Regions from separate parts of the Kitasatospora sp. NPDC127111 genome, predicted to be linked through region 4. Evidence: riboswitches for the same ligand, from Rfam matches in the RefSeq annotation. Region 4 holds a riboswitch; each other region holds the start of a gene.

What was found. A riboswitch is a leader RNA that binds a small molecule or an ion and turns the genes downstream of it on or off. The one in region 4 is predicted to bind S-adenosylmethionine.
Region 1: linked by a shared signal. The riboswitch ahead of ACFVHB_RS15485 (AAA family ATPase) and the one ahead of thrC (threonine synthase) in region 4 are both predicted to bind S-adenosylmethionine.
Region 2: linked by a shared signal. The riboswitch ahead of ACFVHB_RS27260 (IclR family transcriptional regulator) and the one ahead of thrC (threonine synthase) in region 4 are both predicted to bind S-adenosylmethionine.
Region 3: linked by a shared signal. The riboswitch ahead of ACFVHB_RS31470 (aminotransferase class V-fold PLP-dependent enzyme) and the one ahead of thrC (threonine synthase) in region 4 are both predicted to bind S-adenosylmethionine.

What each region holds. Positions count from the first base shown of each region.
Region 1 covers NZ_JBHXTG010000020.1:83,794-88,651, reverse strand. The annotation lists gene ACFVHB_RS15485 (AAA family ATPase) at 1-2,251, opposite strand, end outside; SAM riboswitch class IV at 2,504-2,616, opposite strand; gene ACFVHB_RS15480 (DUF4383 domain-containing protein) at 2,770-3,303, opposite strand; gene ACFVHB_RS15475 (glycosyltransferase) at 3,492-4,858, opposite strand, start outside.
Region 2 covers NZ_JBHXTG010000053.1:1,815-6,672, reverse strand. The annotation lists gene ACFVHB_RS27270 (flavin reductase family protein) at 1-154, shown strand, start outside; gene ACFVHB_RS27265 (GNAT family N-acetyltransferase) at 301-975, shown strand; gene ACFVHB_RS27260 (IclR family transcriptional regulator) at 1,092-1,805, opposite strand; SAM riboswitch class I at 2,005-2,147, opposite strand; gene ACFVHB_RS27255 (AAA domain-containing protein) at 2,472-4,858, shown strand, end outside.
Region 3 covers NZ_JBHXTG010000069.1:16,245-21,102, forward strand. The annotation lists gene ACFVHB_RS31460 (rhomboid family intramembrane serine protease) at 1-527, shown strand, start outside; gene ACFVHB_RS31465 (Lrp/AsnC ligand binding domain-containing protein) at 567-848, shown strand; gene ACFVHB_RS31470 (aminotransferase class V-fold PLP-dependent enzyme) at 852-2,234, opposite strand; SAM riboswitch class IV at 2,287-2,404, opposite strand; gene trpD (anthranilate phosphoribosyltransferase) at 2,536-3,612, opposite strand; gene ACFVHB_RS31480 (hypothetical protein) at 3,759-4,184, opposite strand; gene ACFVHB_RS31485 (heme-copper oxidase subunit III) at 4,582-4,858, shown strand, end outside.
Region 4 covers NZ_JBHXTG010000139.1:4,401-9,258, forward strand. The annotation lists gene otsB (trehalose-phosphatase) at 1-152, shown strand, start outside; gene ACFVHB_RS39385 (trehalose-6-phosphate synthase) at 163-1,641, opposite strand; gene ACFVHB_RS39390 (glucosyl-3-phosphoglycerate synthase) at 1,680-2,723, opposite strand; SAM riboswitch class I at 2,996-3,129, shown strand; gene thrC (threonine synthase) at 3,147-4,427, shown strand; gene ACFVHB_RS39400 (ubiquitin-like small modifier protein 1) at 4,494-4,772, shown strand.

The DNA.
Region 1 (4,858 bases), on a different contig from region 4:
GGTGCAGGCCCGCCGGGGTCCGCTCCATGCCCTCCGGGACTCCGATCGCGAGGAACCGGGCCGCGTCCGCCGGCAGGCCGAGCGCGGTCCGGGCGGCCACCATGGTGGACAGCGGCAGGCCCACCGCGACGCCCCAGGCGTCCGGGGAGACCCGCGCGAAGGCGCTCCGGGCCGCCGCGTCCGCCGCCCGCAGATCGCCCTGCCGCAGCGACGCCTCCGCGCGGAGCGCGGACACCAGGGCCTGCCAGGTGGAGCCGCAGCGCGCGCCGGTGCGCTCGGCGAGCGGACCGCACCAGCGCACCGCCCGGTCCGCCCGGTCCGTGTACAGCAGCACCGTCAGGGCCGCGGTCAGCGACTCGGTGCCGCCGCTGCCGCCCGGGCGGCCCTCCCGCAGGATCAGTTCCGCCTGCACCGCGGCCTCGCCCGGTGTGACGGCCCCGGTCAGCAGGGAGGCCAGCAGCCGCATGCCCTCGGCCCTGCCCGCCGGGCCCTCCCCGGTCGGCCCGGGCAGCAGTGACGGGTACCAGTACGCCAGCCAGGCCCGCAGTCCGTCCGCCGACCCCGCGTTCTCCGGACGGGACTCGAACCGCTCCAGCGCCACCAACCCCTGGTCCGGGCGACCGTGCCAGAACAGGTGCCGGATCTCCTTCAGCTCGTGGCGCACCGCGCTCGCCGCGTCCACCACCGTCCCGGGCAGCGAGGGAACGCACCGGATCGCCGCCCCGCCGACCGGCTCGCCGCCGAGGGCGCGGCCACCCGCTCCCGGGGCTCCCGCTCCGCCGGGTTCCGGCGCCGGTGTGCCCCTCCCCTCGGGCGGCACCGGGTCGAGCACCCGCTCCGCGCCGCCGTGGTCCACCGGACCGCCGCGCCGACCGAATCGGTCCGGGCCGTCGAGCCGGTCCGAGCCGTCGGCTCGGTCCCTGTCGTCGAACCGTTCCAGGCCGTCAAGCCGTTCCGGGCCGTCGGCGAAGTCCGGGCCGTCGGCGAAGTCCGAACCGCTCCGCCCCCCGACGTGAACGCCGTCGACCCGCCCGGGAGTGTCACCCGCGGGCCGGCCGGCCTGCGCGGACGCCGGCAACCCCGACGTCCGCAGGTATCCCTCGGCCGCCCGCACGTGGCCGGCCACTTCGCGTGCCTCCGCGCCCGCAGCGTCCAGCAGCCCGCCCGCCCGCCGGTGGAGGCCCGCGAGGTCGGCCGGTGTCATGGCCGCGAGCAGGTCGCCGGCGGCCGTCGGATGGCGGAACCCGCCGTCGCGGAACAGCCCGGCGGCGTGCAGCAGGTACAGCGCACGGGGCAGCGAGTCCGTCGGCAGGAGCAGCAGCTCGGCCAGCAGGGCCGGGGTCGCGTAGGGCCCGAGCACCGCCACCCCGCGCGCGTACCGCAGCGCCAGCGGGTCGATGCGGTGCAGGCAGTGCATCAGCCCCCGCCGGTAGCCCTCGCCGACCACCGGCTCCTCGGGCGCACCGGCCCGCTCCTGGTCGTCCAGCAGGCTGTGGACGAGCAGCGGGTTGCCGCCCGTCAGGTCGAACGCCTTCGCCGCCAGGCCGGCCGCGGCGGAGCTGCCGAAGCGTTCACGGCACAGCTCGGCGACCAGCTCCGGCGAGAGCACGTCCAGCCTGATCTGCCGGTGATGGGGCTGGCGCGCCAACTCGACCTCGAAGAACGGGTTCGGCGGCGTCATGGTCTCGCGCGAGCTGAGCACGGTCAGCACGCCGAGATTGCGGGTGCGCCGGACCAGGTACAGCAGGAACTCCAGCGACTGGGGATCGGCGTCCTGGCGGTCGTCCACCGCGATCAGGACGGGCTTCCGCTCCGCGAGGGACCGGACCAGCCGGAACAGGCCCTCCAAGGTCGGCTGGCCCAGCCGCCCGTGCGCCCCCTCCGCGACGGCCGACCGCGGCCGCGTGCCCTCGATCGCGCCCTGGGACAGCAGGGCCTCCGCCGCGGCCGCCTCGTGCGGCTCGACCGGGGCGCTCTGCAGCAGTTGCCGGGCCAGGCCCAGCGGGAACTCCCGTTCCAGCGGCGAACCGGTGCCCATCAGCACCGTGACGCCCCGCTCCGCCGCCACGTCCGTGAACGTGTACAGCAGTTCGCTCCGGCCACTGCCCACCGACCCGTGCAGCGCGATCACGCTTCCGAGGCCGTCCGCACACCGGTCCAGCGCCTCGCGCAGGCGGCGGTACTCCGCTTCCCGGCCGGCGGGCAGCGAACCGGGAAGATCACGCGGGGGTCTCGGGGAGCCAGCAGACATCGATACTCCTGAAGCAGGCGCGCGAAAGGGCGGCCGCTGGGCGCTCCTCTGTCACGCGGGGTCGAGGCTTGACGACCTGGACGGACCGCGCGGGACACCTCTCGCCCGCCGATCCGTCGCCGTCAGCGACAGAGCGCGCTGGCCCGCCGCCGCAGGTCGACGTCGAGCCTGGCCACGAGCCGGAGGCCCACGACCCGTCGCCCGACCGCCCACCGCACCACGAACTTCTCCGTCCCGGCCCGACCGGGCCCGTCACCGCGCTTGCGGCATGACGCCATGCCACCAGGCTTATCCCCGGGGCACCCCACCGCAGTGTGGGGGTTGCCAGTCAGCCGGCCGGGGCCTGGGGGCTGACATTCTTCGCCGAATCGAGTCTACGAAGATCCGACAGATCCCGTCAATCGCCCTCTGGCGCCCCGTCAATCAGGCGGCCCGGCACAGCCCTGCGGCCCGCCCGGTCGCCGGGCGCGGGAGGTCGGTGAGGCGTCTTCAGGGCCGGCGTCCCCTTACCCCGCGGGTCAGCGCGCGGGGCCGGCGACGCCTGTTCGCCCGGGCGGGGAGGCGAGCTGTCGCGCCACTCCGGGGGGCACCGATCCGGGGTGCCGGTGGCGCCAGTACGGGTTGTCGAGCGGCAACTTGGCGCTGACGCGACCGTACATGCCGAACGTGGCGATGATCAGGCCCATGACGAAGCTGAAGACGACGTTGGGGATCCTGAAGGCCAGGACGTTGACGCCGGAGTCGAGCAGGGCGAGGTTGACGAACCCGCTCAGCACGAACAGGCCGCCCACCGCGATGTTGGTCGTCGAGGCGGTGTTGCCGCCGATCACGGCTCCGGTGATCAGGACCCCGGCGGTGGCGATCGAGATCAGGCTGAGCAGGCCGTTGCTCGACAGGCCCGCCACGCGCTCTCCGGTGGTGCTGAAGAACGCCAGGCCGTCGGACAGACCGAGGCAGCCGAAGACCAGCAGGGCGACGCCGCACAGGCCCGCGCCGGCCCGGTAGACCCGCGCGAGTCGGTGGTCGACGGGAAGCTCGTCGCGGAAGTCCATGACAGTTCTCCTTCGCGTATCCGGTATCCGGAGGCCGGTGCCTCCGGATTCCCACGTTCACCGGCCACGGAACCGTTCGACACTTGCAGCGATCACGCACCGTTTGGCGTGTCGCGTCGGTGCGACGAGGCGAGGTGCGACGAGGCGAGGTGAGACGAGGCGCACCCGTGGGCCGCCCGGGGGCGGGGCTACGACGGTGCGGGCGCCCGGGGAACGCCTCGCATGACGCGGACCAGCTGGTCGGCCGCCCGGTGCGGGCCGGCGGCCAGGACCTCGGCCCGCTGGGCGCCGGTGCCGTGCCCGCCGGTGGCCAGCAGGGCCCGGAGGGCGGCGCCGGCGGTCTCGGCGTCGAGGGTGTTCGGGTCGCGCGAGAGGCCGAGACCGGCGCGTTCGAGATCGTGGGCGATGGCGAACTGGTCGCTGGAGAAGGGCAGGACGAGCGCCGGAACGCCTGCCGTCAGGCACTCCGTGAAGGAGTTGTTGCCGCCGTGGTGGACCATCACGGCGGCGTGCGCCAGGAGCGCCTGCTGGGGCACGGACTCGGCGACGCACAGGCGTTCCGGCGACGCCGCCGCCAGCCACGGATCGCGGGCGAGCTCGTCGGCCCGGTCGCCGGCGGCGACGATCACCGACGCCGCGGTGCACTCGAGCGCCGCCCGGGTGACCGTCCGCAGGACGTCGTGGCGGGCCGAGAGGAAGGTACCGAAGGCGATCAGGACCAGTGGGCGCCCGCCAAGGGTCAGGCGGGCGACGGTGGTCTGCCAGCCGTCGTCGAGCCCGGTGCTCGCCGACTCCGCCGTGCAGTGACCGGCGTAGACGGCCACCGGGCCCGGCGGGGCGGCCGGGAGCCAGGGCAGCGGCGGGTAGTTGAACACCACGGCGTGCGGCGAGCAGAGCGCGAAGGCCCGTTGGGGCAGCGGCCGCCCGGGCGAGTGCCGCCGGACCACGTGGTGGAACGCCTCGGTGAACGCCCGGTCGTTCCCGGCCGCCGCGTCCCGCAGCCGCACGAGGTCCGCCGGCTCGGGACGGACCGAGTCGGGCCAGGCGTAGGGCAGTCCGAAGTACGCCTCCGGGCCGGCCGGGAGGTAGCTGGGGTGGCCGGGGCAGAACGTGGCGTAGGGCAGGTCCAGGCAGTGCATGGCCAGCGTCACCGGGTAGCTGAGCTGGTCCACCAGGTACCAGTCGGGGCGCGCCCTCCGGTCGAGGTCGCGGATCTCCGCGAGGATCCGGTCGGGGTCGGCGAGCAGGTCGTCCCGTCGGTGACGCGCCTGGGTGAGCAGGGCCGCGACGGCGCCGTCGCGGGTCGCGTCCAGGAACTCCCGGAGCCGTTCGGCTTCGCGGCCGGCCCGCAAGGTCCGTTCCGCGATGCCGTGGTTGGCGTTGCGGGTGACGGTGAGCTCGGCGAAGCCCAGGCCGTGGTCGCGGGCCAGGTCGGCGAAGGCCGGTGCGCAGGCCAGCGTCACGTCGGCCCCGGCGTCGCGCAACGCCGCGCCCAGGACGCTCAGCGGTGCGGCGTGCGAGCGGAACGGCGGGCTGACGACCACGACTCGAGGCA
Region 2 (4,858 bases), on a different contig from region 4:
GGCCTGGTTCGTGGGCCGCGTCATCGACTGCGCGGACTGGGGCGACCACACCGGCCTGCTGCTGGCGCCGGTGGCCGTCAGTGCCCCGCCCACCGGCGCGTCGGTGCTGTCCTACCGGGACGTCTCCGACATCGAGGCAGGCCACCCCGCCTGATTCCCGCCCGGGCCGGGTACACCCGCACGGCGCCGCCCCCGCGCCCTTTCACGTTCCCCCGCTTTCGGTCAAGAACTCCCAGGCGCAGGCTTATTGCTTATATGATGCAGCTGCATTCCATAAGCAAAAAGGGGGAGCTGGGGCCGATGACGGGATCACCGGGGGCGCCGGGCATCGAGTCGTCCCGCGACGACTCCGTCGCCGGCCACGGCGCGCGTCGTACCACCGCCGTCGACGTGCGCCGGGTGGACCGGACCGCGCTGCTCGGCCGGGCCGCCGACGTCCGCGACGTGTACGCGCAGGCCTTCGGCCGACCGCCGTGGAACGAACCCGCCCACCTGGCCGACGAGTTCCTGGACCGACTGGGCCGGGACGCCGACCGACCGGGGTTCACCGCGGCCGCCGCCCGCCGCGCCGACGGTCGTCTCGTCGGATTCGCCACCGCCTGGACCACGCCGGAGCCCTTCCCCTCCGAAGGCTCCTACCGCCACGCCACCGAGGGCCTCGGCGAGCGCGGCACCCGCGACCTGCTGGGCGGTGCCCTGAAGATCGACGAACTGGCGGTCCACCCCGACCACGCCGGCCAGGGCCTGGGAACGGCCCTGCTGAACGCGGTGAGCGCGGCAGCGCCCCGCGGCCGGCTCTGGCTGTTCACCACGGCCGCCGCCGGCGGGCCGCTCGACTTCTACCTGCGGCACGGCTGGCGCCCGGTCACCCGCCCGGCACCGCACCCCGACGGCGTGGTCGTCCTGCTCGGCCCCCGCCACCCCGGAGCCCCGGCGGCCGCCCTCCCCGAGGCGGCACGCGCAGCCCCGCGCTAGCGTCCACTGCCTCATCGTCAAGGGTGGTGTCGTCCACAAGAACGAGCTCGACTGACCCGCCCGCCGCCGGCGCCCCCGGCGGCGGCGCGGCGGCGTCAGGAAGCGCCGCGGGCCGTTCAGGAGTGGCGGAGGGCTTCGGTGAGGCGGTGTCCCGCCTCGACGACGACCTGGGAGACGTGCGCGCCGGGGTGGCGCGAGAGGCGTTCGACCGGACCGGAGACGGAGACCGCGGCCACCACCCGGTTGGACGGGCCGCGGACGGGCGCGGACACGGAGACCACCCCCGGCTCGCGTTCACCGACGGACTGCGCCCAGCCGCGGCGCCGTACGCCGCTCAGGGCGGTGGCGGTGAAACGGGCGCCCTGGAGACCGCGGTGGAGGCGCTCGGGCTCCTCCCAGGCGAGCAGGATCTGGGCGGCGGAGCCGGCCTTCATGGGGAGGGTGACGCCGACGGGGACGGTGTCGCGAAGTCCGGAGAGCCGCTCGGCGGCGGCCACGCAGATGCGGACCTCGCCCTGGCGGCGGTAGAGCTGCGCGCTCTCCCCGGTGACGTCCCGCAGGTGGGTGAGGACCGAACCGGCGGCGGCCAGCAGCCGGTCCTCGCCGGCGGCCGCCGAGAGCTCGGCGAGCCGGGGGCCGAGCACGAACCGGCCCTGCAGGTCCCGGCTGACCAGGCGGTGGTGTTCCAGCGCGACCGCGAGCCGGTGGGCGGTGGGCCGCGCCAAGCCGGTGGCGGCGACGAGTCCGGCCAGGGTGGTCGGCCCGGCCTCCAGGGTGCCGAGGATCGAGGTGGCCTTGTCGAGCACGCCGACGCCGCTCGTGATGTCCATGGATGGGTACTCCAGTCTCGAAATCCCGTGAGCGGCGGGGGGGTCCGCCCAGGGGGGGCTCCCGCGCGGGGAGCGGGGGCGGTCAGCGAGGACGGGCCGGAGAAGTCGGCCGATTGCCTGCGCCGGGCACGAGACGGGTACGCGGAAGGGCCGGGGCGGGAAGCGCCCGGGCGAAGGACAGCACAGAGAGCACCGTGTCTCCTCATCTTTCCCGCGCCACGTTGGCGACAGGCCGGAGTTGGCACTGATCCCGGGCGGCACGGCGCGTACTTCGCACGCCGGGTCGACCGGGGAGTTGCCGGGGCTTCGTAGGGCCGGTCCCTCCACCCCTCTGGATGATTCGCGAGGAACCATACAAGATTCCCCGGCCGCCCCGCCAAACCTCCCCGCCTTCACGCCCGGGTGCTTCGTGCCCTCCGTGCCGGCGCACCGCCCGTCGGCTCCACCGGGCCGTGGCTGCCGTGCTGCCGGGCAGCTCCGGGAGGAGGAGGCCACTCCGCCTCCGATATGCCGACAGGCCAGGGTCCCTGACGCCTCGACAGGGCGGTGATCAGCCCACTCGGCCCGGGGGCCGGCGTCCGGTAGATTCTGCGGGCAGCTGATCGGCACACGAAGCGGCCGCGTGCCGCGCATTCGACACGGGGGCAATGAGTGCGGAACGGACACGTGCGGGACCGTCACCGGGAGGCCGTGCTGGAGTGCTGGCGGGCGATCGAGCTGTTCAGCCCTCCGGGCATCCCCTCGCTGCCGCGCCGGCGCCGTGCCGCGCGCTCCGGGCCCGCGGACGAGTACGTCGTGGACCTGGACCCACAACCGGGCCAGGAGCGCCTGCCGTTGCCGTGGCATCCGGACCACCCGGCGACGGCGAAGCGCCGGGCTCCCTACGGCAAGATGTGGCGCCACGAGGTGTACGGCGGCGTCTTCGACCTGGAGCTGCTGCGCCAGGCGATGATCACGGTGCTGCCCGAGGGGACCGACCCCGACCCCGGGGTGCCGCAGGCGGAGCTGGTGCTGTCGGGGCAGAGCGCCATGTTCGCCCTGGTCCTGGACGATGAGGGCCGGCCGGTGGAGGACACGTCGGTGATCTCCGCGTGCGGGTGGGCAACCGGTCGGCTCTTCGATCCCGGGCCGTCCGTGCCGGGGTGGCTGGACGGCTTCGAGGACCTGAACGACGCGTTCGGCAACGCGATCGACAAGCTGACCGCCGTCCGCATCCCCTACTCCCCCGGCTCGGGACCGGTGCCCGGGCAGCCGTCCCACCCGCAAGCTGCGGCGGATCCCGCGTCCGCGTCCCGGGCCTCCGCCTGGCGGCAGCTGCTGGCCGAGATCCTGGGCGGCGCGGCCGTGGGCGCGGTGGGGGCGCTGTTCGGCGAGGTCGCCGGCGCCGCATGGCAGGGCGCCGCGGAACCGCTCGTACGGCGCGCCGCCGACTGGGCCGCTGCCCGCCGTCCCGCCGCGGAGCACGCAGAGGACCCGGATGAGCCGGACGGCCCGGAGGACGGCCGCCCGGCCGGCTCCGGGCACGCCGCCGCGCCTGCGACCCCGGACGCGGGTCCGCCCGACGGGGCGGACGATGCGGGTCCGCGGGCAGTGGGTCTCGCCGACCTGGTCGCGCTGACCGCACAGATCGCGGACCTGTGCGGGGTCGAGGCGCACCTGAGGCCGCGGGTGATCCGCGTGCGCAGCCGGCTGGTCCACCGTCCGCGTGACCCGCGGGCGAAGGCCACCGTCGCCGCGCCGTTCCTGAACAGCCTTCTTCCACCCGACCTGGCCCGGGTGCGGGCGGCGGCCGGCGAAGGGCTCGGGCCGGCGCTGGACGCCTACCTGACCGAGCGGGACTCGGTCGACGTGGGGGCACGCACCGACGTGCGGCAGGCGCGCGAGGCCGTCCTGGCCGGGGTGGCCCCGGCTCTGGTGCCGGCCGGCCGGTGGCCCTCACCCGCGCGCTTCCCGCTCGCGCTGAGCCAGCAGTTCGCGGTGGACCGCATGCTCGCCGACCGCACCGGCACCGAGGGCGGGATGTTCTCGGTGAACGGTCCGCCGGGCACGGGCAAGACCACGATGCTGCGCGACCTGGTGGCCGCCCTGGTGGTCGAACGGGCGGCCGTCATGGCCTCCTTCGACCGGCCGGGGCAGGCGTTCACCGGCCGCGCGTGGCAGGGCCTCGACCGGCAGGGCAGGCACCGGCGCTACGTCGTCCGGCTGGACCCGCGGCTGACCGGGTTCGAGATCGTGGTCACCTCCTCCAACAACGGCGCGGTGGAGAACATCACCGCCGAACTGCCGGGCCTGGACGCACTCGGCGAGCACTGGCAGGGCGGCCCGGACCACTTCTCCGATCTCGCCTCCGCCCTGCTCGGCGGGGCGCCGGCCTGGGGCCTGGTGGCGGCCGTACTCGGCAACAAGGCCAACCGCCGGGAGTTCAGCGAGCGGTTCTGGTGGGGCCGCCTGCCGGAGCGGGAGACCGACGCCCGCACCGCCGCCGGGCTGCCGCCGCTGCGCGGCATGAAGTCGATCCTCGGCGACTGGGTGCCACCGAACCCGCCGGGGCCCCGCGGACGCCGCCCGGCCGCTGGTGCCGGCACCGTCCCGGCCGCCGCTCCCGCCCGGCCCGTGCCGTCGTGGCGCGAGGCCGTCGCCGCGTTCCGCACCGCCGAGGCCGAGGTGGAGCGCCTGCGCGCGCAACGCACCCGCCTGGCCGCCGCGCTGGAGGCCGTCGAGTCCCCGCAGGCCGCCCTGCGGATCACCGATCTGGAGGCCGCGATCGAGCGGGCCGACGCACGGGTGGGCGCGTCCGCGGCCCGCCTCGATGCGGCCGACGCTGCCGTCGCCGCCGCCCGTGCTGCCACCGCGACGGCCGAGGCCGGCCACCGGGCGGCCGGCGAGCGGGTTCCCGCGGCCCGTCAGGAGCTGGCGACCGCCCGCGCACGACTGTCCGGTGCGCGCGAACGGGCCGCGCACCACCGCGAGTACGTGGACGCACTGACCGCCCGCTACGACGCGCCCCCGGCCGTCGAACGCGGTGTGCGCGGCGGGCTGCGCCGGCTGCTGCA
Region 3 (4,858 bases), on a different contig from region 4:
CCGACCCGGTACCCGGCTGCCCGGCGGCGGCGACGCCGGGCAAGCACCCGGCCCTGTCGGTGCTCAGCTCCCTCTTCCTGCACGCCGGCTGGCTGCACCTGCTGGGCAACCTGCTCTTCCTCCACGTCTTCGGCCCCACCGTCGAGGAACGGCTCGGCCGGGCCAGGTTCGCCCTCTTCTACCTGGCCGCCGGCTCGCTGGCCACCTACGGCTTCGCGCTGGCCGAGGCGCACTCGCCGGACTCGACCCGGGTGCTGATCGGTGCCTCGGGCGCGATCTCGGCCGTCCTCGGCGCCTACCTGCGCTTCCACCCGCGGGCCCGGGTGACCACGCTCGTCCCGCTGCTGTTCTTCCTGCCGCTGCGGTTCCCGGCCTGGCTGGTGCTCGGGCTCTGGTTCGCCCTGCAGTGGTGGTCGGTGCACTCCGCCGGGGCCGGGGTGGCCTACCTGGTGCACGTGATCGGCTTCTCGGCGGGCTTCCTGTACGGCTGCACCCTGGCCACCCGCCCCCCGCGCCGGCGGGGCTGACGCCCGCTACCCTGGCGGCACCTCACAAAGGAGCCCACAGTGATCACCGCCATCGTCCTGATCAAGACCAGCGTCGACCGCATCCCGGAGATCGCCGAGGCGATCGCCGCCATCGAGGGCGTCAGCGAGGTCTACTCGGTCACCGGTGGTTACGACCTGGTGGCGATGGTGCGGGTGCGCCGGCACGACGACCTGGCCGAGGTGATCCCCGGCCGGCTGAACAAGGTCCCGGGCGTGGCCCACACCGAGACCCAGATCGCCTTCCGCACCTACTCCCAGCACGACCTGGAGGCCGCCTTCGCGCTCGGCCTCGACGAGTAGCGCTCAGCCCTCTCGGCGGCCCCTGTCGATCTGCCCGGTGGGGACGCAACGGCCGCCCTCGTTGCGGTAGTTCCAGGCCGCGCCGTCCGTGACCAGCTCGCGGACGGCGGCCAGGAAGCGGTCGATGTGCTCGTCCGGGGTGCCGGCGCCGAAGCTGACCCGGATCGCGTTGAGGCTCCGCTCGCCCGGGAGCGAGGGATCCGGGGCACCGCACGTCGAATCGACCGCCGGCGCGTCGTCGTTCAGCAGCGCGCGCACCAGCGGGTGCGCGCAGAACAGCCCGTCGCGCACGCCGATGCCGTACTCGGCGGAGAGCGCGGCCGAGAAGTGCGAGCTGTTCCAGCCCTGGACGACGAAGGAGAGCACGCCCACGCGGGCCGAGTCGGCGCCGAACAGGTTCAGCACCTTCACCTGCGGGACCTCCGCCAGGCCGGCCTTCAGCCGGGCGACCAGCTGCTGCTCGCGGGCCTCCAGCGCGTCCCAGCCCGCCTCGGTCAGCGCCCGGCAGGCCGAGGCGATGGCGTAGGCACCGATCACGTTGGGCGAGCCGGCCTCGTGCCGGGCCGGACCGGTGTGCCACCGCACGGCCACCGAGCCGTCGGTCTCCCGGGCCACCGTACGGGTGGCGCCGCCGCCGGCCAGGTACGGCTCGGCCGCGTCCAGCCAGTCGGCGCGGCCCGCCAGCACCCCGGCGCCGAACGGCGCGTAGATCTTGTGCCCGGAGAAGGCGATCCAGTCCACGTCCAGGTCGCGCACCGAGACCCGGTGGTGCGGGGCGAGCTGCGCGGCGTCCAGCACCACCCGGGCGCCGTGCCGGTGGGCGGTCGCGGCGAGCTCGGCGACCGGCCAGAGCTCGCCGGTGACGTTGGAGGCGCCGGTGACGCAGAGCAGCTTGGGGCCCTCGGGCGCCCCGGTCAGCGCGGCGTCCAGGGCGGCGACCGCCGCGGCCCGCGAGCGCGGGGCCCGCAGGTAGGTGACGTCCAGGCCGGCGTGGGCCCAGGGCAGCAGCGAGGCGTGGTGCTCGGTCTCGAAGGCGAACACCCGGGTGCCCGCCGGGACGGCGCGGGCCAGCAGGTTGAGCGAGTCCGTCGTGGCCCGGGTGAAGACCACCTGGTCACCCTCGCGCAGGTCGAGGAACTCGGCGACGGTGCGGCGGCTCTGCTCGAACAGGTCGGTGGAGAGCTGGGAGAGGTAGCCGGCGCCGCGGTGCACGCTGCCGTAGTAGGGGGCGTAGGCGGCGACGTCGTCCCAGACCCGCTGGAGTGCCGGGGAGCTGGCGGCGTAGTCGAGCGCCGCGTAGCCGACCTTCGCACCGCTGGCGAGCGGGACCTCGACGTCGTGGCCGAGGACGGCGAGCGGGGCGCAGATTTCGGTGGAGAGGGACATCGGGATGCACTCCTGGTACGGGTCAAGGACCCCGGGAGTGCGTGTCAGCCGGCGTCCGCGCTTGTCACGCGGACGGATTGCCGCGGGACCCGGTCCTCACCCAGGGCACCCCGCCACGGACGGAGGGTTGCCGGACAGCAAGCTGGGGCTTGACGCTGTCACTCATGACCTGGGCAGGACTCTAGGTCGCGTCCGGCGAGTGGTCAAACGCCGTTCCGCCATCCGGACAGCTACTCGCCCCCCGCCTCCGGGACGGGAGGGTCCCGCGGGGCGGCTTCCCCGCGGGACCGCAACTCCCGCTTCACGCCTTGGCGGTGGCCTCCGACCAGCGCTTCAGGACGTCCAGCGCGGCGCCCGAGTCGATGGCCGCCGCGGCCCGCTCCATGCCCGCCGCCAGCTGCTCGGCGAGCGGCGCGGCGGTGAGGTCCAGGGCCACCAGTCCGGCCGCGGTGTTCAGCAGGACGGCGTCGCGCACCGGCCCGCGCTCCCCGGCCAGCAGCCGGCGGGCGACCTCCGCGTTGTACGCCGGGTCGGCTCCGCGCAGCGCCTCGATGCCGACCGGTTCGATGCCGACCTCACGCGGGTCGAAGGCGGTCTCGGTGACCTCTCCGCCGGAGACGATCCAGACCCGCGAGGTGGTGGTGATGGTCAGCTCGTCGAGGCCGTCGTCGCCCCGGAAGACCAGCGCCGTGGCACCGCGCCGGGCCAGCACGCCGGCGATCAGCCCGGCCAGCCGGGTGTCGAAGCAGCCGATCGCGTGCGCGGTCACCCGCGCCGGGTTGGTCAGCGGTCCCAGGATGTTGAACGCGGTCGGCACCCCGAGGTCGCGCCGGGCGGTGGCGGCGTGCCGCATCGACGGGTGGAACTTCGCGGCGGAGCAGAAGGTGAGCCCGACCTCCTCGGCCACCTCGGCGACCCGCCGGGCGGAGAGGTCGAGGGCGATGCCGAGCTTCTCCAGCACGTCCGAGGAGCCGCTCGCCGAGGAGGCGGCCCGGTTGCCGTGCTTGACCACCTTGGCGCCCGCGGCCGCGGCGACGATCGCGGACATGGTGGAGATGTTGACGGTCTTGGCCCGGTCGCCGCCGGTGCCGACGATGTCCACCGCCGGGCCGGGGACGGAGAGCGGCTCGGCGTGCGCGTACATCGCGTCGACCAGGCCGGCCACCTCGTCGACGGTCTCGCCCTTGGCCCGCAGCGCCACCATGAAGCCGGCCACCTGGGCGGGGGAGGCCTCGCCGCTCATGATCCGGTCCATCGCCCACGAGGTGGCGCCCTGGTCGAGGTCCTCGCCCCGCAGCAGCGCCGACAGGATGTCCGGCCAGGTGCGGACCACCTGCACGGGGTCCTTGCCGCCGTTCGCAGGGTTCACGTTCACCATGGCCGACTCCAGCTCTTGTGGTTCCCCGAAGGGACGTCCGTAGGGTCGGAGTCAGCCTATCGAGCGGCGGGACGCCACCGTCCCGCCGCGACCCTTCTTCTCTTCCACTGAGACGGCCCGCCGGAAAAGGCCTGTTCCACCGGCCGCTAGCGGACGACCGGCGTCCGCTTCGCCACCCGGGCGCGGAGCAGGACGGCGGCGGCCTCGGCCAGCGCCACCGGGTCCACCGGCTGGGAGATCGCCGCGTCGGCCCGGCTCCAGGCGGCCAGCCAGGAGTCCTGCGGCCGGCCGATCAGCACCAGCACCGGCGGGCAGCCGTAGATCTCGTCCTTCAGCTGGCGCGCCAGCCCCAGCCCGCCGGCCGGCACCGCCTCGCCGTCCAGCACGCAGAGGTCCACTCCCCCCTTCTCCAGCGCCTTCAGCACCGCGGGAGTCGTGGCGCACTCCAGGTAGGACAGCTCCGGCAGATCCTCCGCGGGCCGGCGGCCGAGCGCCGTCAGCACCTGCTCGCGGGTGTTGCGGTCGTGGCTGTAGACGAGAACGGTCAGCGTCTCGTCGGTCGTGTACGCCATGGGCCCTGCTCCCTCAAAGTGTGATCCGGACCACGTTCGCCTCAACCGGGATGCTACTCCCGATCACCGACCGCCGAGCCCCTCCCGCGCGATCCTTCTCAAGCCGCCGCGCCCACGGCTCACCCGCCCGGAGGACGCGCCGTCACCCCCGGCGCCGCAGTCCACCCGTACGGCCGACAGTGCGGGCGCTCCCCTTACCCCCCGCGGGCTCCGCGGGGGTGCAGCGACACGCTGGGCAAGGGGGTCGAAGGGGCCTTCGAAGAACCGTCAGAAAAGGGACACGCCGCTGCTCAGCCCCCGTCCGGACGCCCCGTCGACTGCCACCGGGGCATACCGCACGCACCGGACACTCCGAGGGAGACCCCCCGGCGTGAAGACGGAATAAGGGACCGACATAATGTCCGTCGTGGCGACAGCAACAGCAGTAGAAACCGGGCACGCGCACGGATCGGTCAACCGGCCGAACATGGTCAGCGTCGGAACGATCGTCTGGCTCAGTTCCGAGTTGATGTTCTTCGCGGCCCTCTTCGCGATGTACTTCACGCTCCGCTCCGTCAAGGGAGCCGAGTTCTGGAGCGAGAAGGCGCACGCCCTCAACGTGCCCTTCTCCTCGGTCAACACCACGATCCTGGTGCTCTCCTCCCTCACCTGCCAGCTCGGCGTCTTCGCCGCCG
Region 4 (4,858 bases):
CCGGGCTGCTGGTGTGCAGCGGCGCGGTGGGCGACGCGCCGGTGAAGGAGCTCGCCGACCGGGCCGACCTGGTGGTCGAGGGCCCGGCCGGCGTGGCGGCGCTGCTGGAGCGGCTGGCGGCGGAGCTCGGCCGGTCCGCCGGGGCCCCGTGAGCCCGCGGCCTCAGCCGAGGTCGTCGAGCGCGTCGAGCTGGTCGAGGAACCACTGCTGGGGCGGGAGCGCGGTCGCCGCGGCGGCGAGCCGCTTGGTCCGCTCGGCGCGCTCGTCGGCCGGCATGCCGAGCGCGGTGTGCAGGGCCTCGGCGGTGGCGATCACGTCGTAGGGGTTGACCGTCAGCGCGTCGTCGGCGAGTTCGGCGTGCGCGCCGGCCTCGCGGGAGAGCACGAGGGCGCAGCCGCGGTCGGACACCACGGGCACCTCCTTGGCGACCAGGTTCATGCCGTCGCGGATCGGGTTGACCAGGGCGACGTCGGCCAGCCGGTAGGCGGCCAGCGAGCGCGGGAAGTCGTCGTTGACGTGCAGGATCAGCGGCTGCCAGGCGGGGGTGGCGAACTCGGCGTTGATCTCGTCGGCGAGCCGCCGGACCTGGGCGGTGTAGTCGCGGTACTCGGCCAGGTCGGTCCGGGACGGGTAGGCGAAGGCGATGTGCACCACCCGGTCCCGCCACTCGGGCCGGGTGCGCAGCAGGTGCCGGTAGGCCTGGAAGCCGCGGACGATGTTCTTGCTCAGCTCGGTGCGGTCGACCCGGACGACGGTGCGCCGGTCGCCGACGGCCGCGCGGAGCGCGGCGAGGCGTTCCTCGACGTCCGGGCGGTGGGCCCGCTCGCGCAGGAAGTCGGCGTCGGCGCCGAGCGCGTGGACGCCGAGGCGCGTGGTGCGGCCGGCGTGCGTGACGGTGAGCGCGGCGCGGTCGACGGTGGCGCCGAGGAGCCGCTCGCAGCAGTCGGCGAACGCCAGGGCCCAGCGGCGGGTGAGGAAGCCGGCCCGGTCGGCGCCGAGGATGCCGGTGAGGACGGCCTCGGCGACGTCGTCGGGCAGCAGCCGGAAGTACTCGGGCGGCGCCCAGGGGGTGTGCGAGAAGTGGCCGATCCGCAGGTCGGGCCGGGCGGCGCGGAGCAGGGCCGGGGTCAGCGAGAGGTGGTAGTCCTGGACCAGGACGGCGGCGCCGCGGGCTGCCTCGGCGGCGAGCGCCTCGGCGAACGCGGTGTTGTAGGCGGTGTAGGCCTGCCATTCGGCGCGGAAGCCGGCGTCGAAGGCGGGTGCGGTCGGGGTGTCGTAGAGCAGGTGGTGGACGAACCAGAGGGTCGAGTTGGCCACGCCGTTGTAGGCGCGGGCGAAGGTCTCGGGATCTATGTCCAGCATCCGGACGGCCTGCCCGCCGACGTCGTGGCCGGCCCGGTCGAGCCGCCCGTCGGGTGCCTCCCGGGCGGCTCTGCGGTCGGCGTCGCCGAGGGCCGCGCAGACCCAGACGGCGTCCGGGTCGTCGATGGCGGAGAGCCCGGAGACCAGGCCTCCTCCGCCCCGGCGGAGGGTCAGCGTGCCGTCGTCCGCCGTGCCGAACGACACCGGTCCCCGGTTGGAGGCCACCAGGACGGGGGCGGTGCCGGTCTGACTCGAACGCTCGGTCGTGAGATCGCCCATGAGTGGGATGTTGCCGTGGGTCCGCGGCCGCAAACCCCTCAGCGGGGGAGGTGCCGGGTCACGTACTCGGGGACGGTGTGCATCGGGGGCCGTTCCAGGGCGGTGATCCCGTAGGTGCGGGGGGTGAAGATGGGGGTTCCGCCGCCCGGGGGCTGGGGGAGGGCGCGCGGGTCGCGGGTGAACTGGGTGAGCAGCGGGCGCACCAGGTCGGCGGACGCCTTGAGCCGGTGGGTGCGGTCGAGCCGTTCGAGGGCGGTGCGGTAGATGGTGGCGGCCATCCGGCCGAGCGCCTGGCTGTCCTGGTGCCGGTGGTGGCGGACCCCGACGTCCACCTGGGCGAGGGCGTCCAGTCCGGCCGTCTCCAGGGCGTCGACCAGCAGGCCCAGCTCCACGCCGTAGCCGGTGGGGAACGGGAGGCGTTCGAGCAGGGAGCGGCGGGCCGCGTACTCGCCGCCGAGCGGCTGGACGAAACCGGCGAGTTCCGGCCAGTGCAGGTTGAGCAGCGGGCGGGCGACCAGTTCGGTGACCCGGCCGCCGCCCGCGGGCACGACCGCCCCGTCCGTCTCCAGCGGTCGGTCGTACATGGCCTTGACCAGCTGGATGTCCGGTTCGGTGAGCAGCGGGCCGACGATGCCGGAGACGAAGGCGGGGTCGAACTCGCGCAGGTCGGCGTCGACGAAGCAGACGATCTCGCCGCTGGTGACCAGCAGCGAGCGCCAGAGCACCTCGCCCTTGCCGGGGGCGGCGGGCAGCCGGGGCAGGATGTCGTCGCGGTGGACCACCCGGGCGCCGGCCGCGGCGGCCGCCGCGGCGGTGTCGTCCGCGGAGCCGGAGTCGACCACGACGAGTTCGTCGACCAGCGGCAGGCGTTCCATCAGCTCGCGGCGGATGGTGCGGACGATGTCGCCGACGGTGGCCTCCTCGTCCAGGGCGGGCAGGACGACGCTGACGGTGCCCGCGCGGCCGGCGGCCCGCTTGGCGTCCAGCAGGGTGCGCACCGGCCGGTCGGCCGCGCTCCACGAGCGGCGGCGCAGCCAGGACGCCGCCTGCGGGAGGAGCTCGGGTGTCGGGTCGGCGGGCACGGGTCTCTCCTCGGCGGGTTCGGGCGGCGGGTTCGGGCTCGGGCTCGGGTCCGGGTGGGGGCCGGGCTCGGATCGGGGTGCGGGCGGCGGGTTCGAGGTCGGGTTCGGGGCGGGTTCGGGGCCGGACGGCGGCGGGCCGGGGACGGGTGGGACGCGCCATCTCGCGTGGCGGACGGTCCCGTTCACGGTTGACGCCTTCGGATACAGTCTTCGTACAGCGGTCGGACCTTCGCACGCCGGGGTCACCGCTGAGCATGACCACAACTTCACAGAGCTCATCCAGAGGGACTGAGGGAACGGCCCGTTGACGTCCCGGCAACCTTCTCGCGCGGCTGTCGTCCAGGCCCCGGCGGGACAGGTGCCAATTCCGGCCCGTGGCGCGACCGCGCCACGGGGAAGATGAGGAGAGAGGCCTCCGCCATCATGGCTTTCGACACCGTCGCACCCGCAACCGTTGACCTCGGCCCCGCCGCCGCCCTGTCCTGTCGCGAGTGCGGTACCCGTTTCCCGCTCGGTCCGAGCTTCGCCTGCCTGGAGTGCTTCGGGCCGCTGGAGATCGCGTACGACTTCGGCAGCGAGGCCGCGGAGGAGCTGCGCAAGCGGATCGAGTCCGGTCCGGCCTCGATCTGGCGCTACGCGCCGCTGCTGCCGGTGCCGGCGGACGTCGCCTCGAAGCCCAACCTGAACCCCGGCTGGACCCCGCTGGTGAAGGCGGACAACCTGGGCCGCGAGCTCGGGTTCACCGCCCAGCTGCACGTCAAGGACGACTCGGGCAACCCGACGCACTCGTTCAAGGACCGCGTGGTGGCCTGCGCGATCGAGGCGGCGCGGGCGTTCGGCTTCACCACGCTGTCCTGCTCCTCGACCGGCAACCTGGCCGGCGCGGTGGGCGCGGCCGCCGCCCGGGCCGGTTTCAAGTCCTGCGTGTTCATCCCGCACGACCTGGAGCAGGGCAAGGTCGTGATGGCCGGTGTCTACGGCGGTGAGCTGGTCGGCATCGAGGGCAACTACGACGACGTGAACCGCTTCTGCTCGGAGCTGATCGGCGACCCGGCCGGCGAGGGCTGGGGCTTCGTCAACGTCAACCTCCGCCCGTACTACGGCGAGGGTTCCAAGACGCTGGCGTACGAGATCTGCGAGCAGTTGGGCTGGCGCCTGCCGGAGCAGATCGTGATCCCGATCGCCTCGGGCTCGCAGCTGACGAAGATCGACAAGGGGCTGCAGGAGCTGATCAAGCTCGGTCTGGTCGAGGACCGGCCGTACCGGATCTTCGGCGCCCAGGCCGCGGGCTGCTCGCCGGTGTCGGCGGCGTTCAAGGCCGGCCATGACGTGATCCGGCCGGTCAAGCCGGACACCATCGCCAAGTCGCTGGCGATCGGCAACCCGGCCGACGGCCCGTACGTGCTGGACATCGCCCGCCGCACCGGCGGCGCCGTCGAGGACGTGACCGACGCCGAGGTGGTGGCCGCGATCAAGCTGCTGGCCCGCACCGAGGGCGTCTTCGCCGAGACCGCGGGCGGGGTGACCGTCGGCGTGCTGAAGAAGCTGGTCGAGACCGGTCAGCTGGACCCGGCCAAGGAGACCGTCGCGATCAACACCGGTGACGGCCTGAAGACCCTGGACGCGGTCTCCGACGCCGGGATGACCGCGGTCATCCGCCCGACGCTGGCCTCGTTCCGCGACGCCGGCCTCGCCTCCGCCTGACCCCCGCCACCGCTCGCCGCCACCCACCCGCGGCCACCCGCCGCCCCGCCGCAAGGAGAAGCCCCCATGAGCGCCAACGTCCGCATCCCGACCATCCTGCGCACCTACACCGGCGGCGCCGCCGAGGTGGCCGCCGAGGGCGCCACCCTGGGTGACGTCATCGCCGACCTGGAGCGCAACCACGCCGGGATCTCCGCCCGCATCCTCGACGACACCGGCAAGCTGCGCCGTTTCGTCAACGTCTACGTGAACGACGACGACGTGCGCTTCGCGGAGGGCCTGGCGACCGAGATCAAGGACGGCGCGAGCGTCTCGATCATTCCGGCGGTGGCCGGCGGCTGCTGAGCCGCGCACCACCTGGCAAATCCCTCCCGCCGAGGCACCGGCCGCCCGCGGGCACGGAATTCACTTGCCGCGGGGCCGTGGGCCCA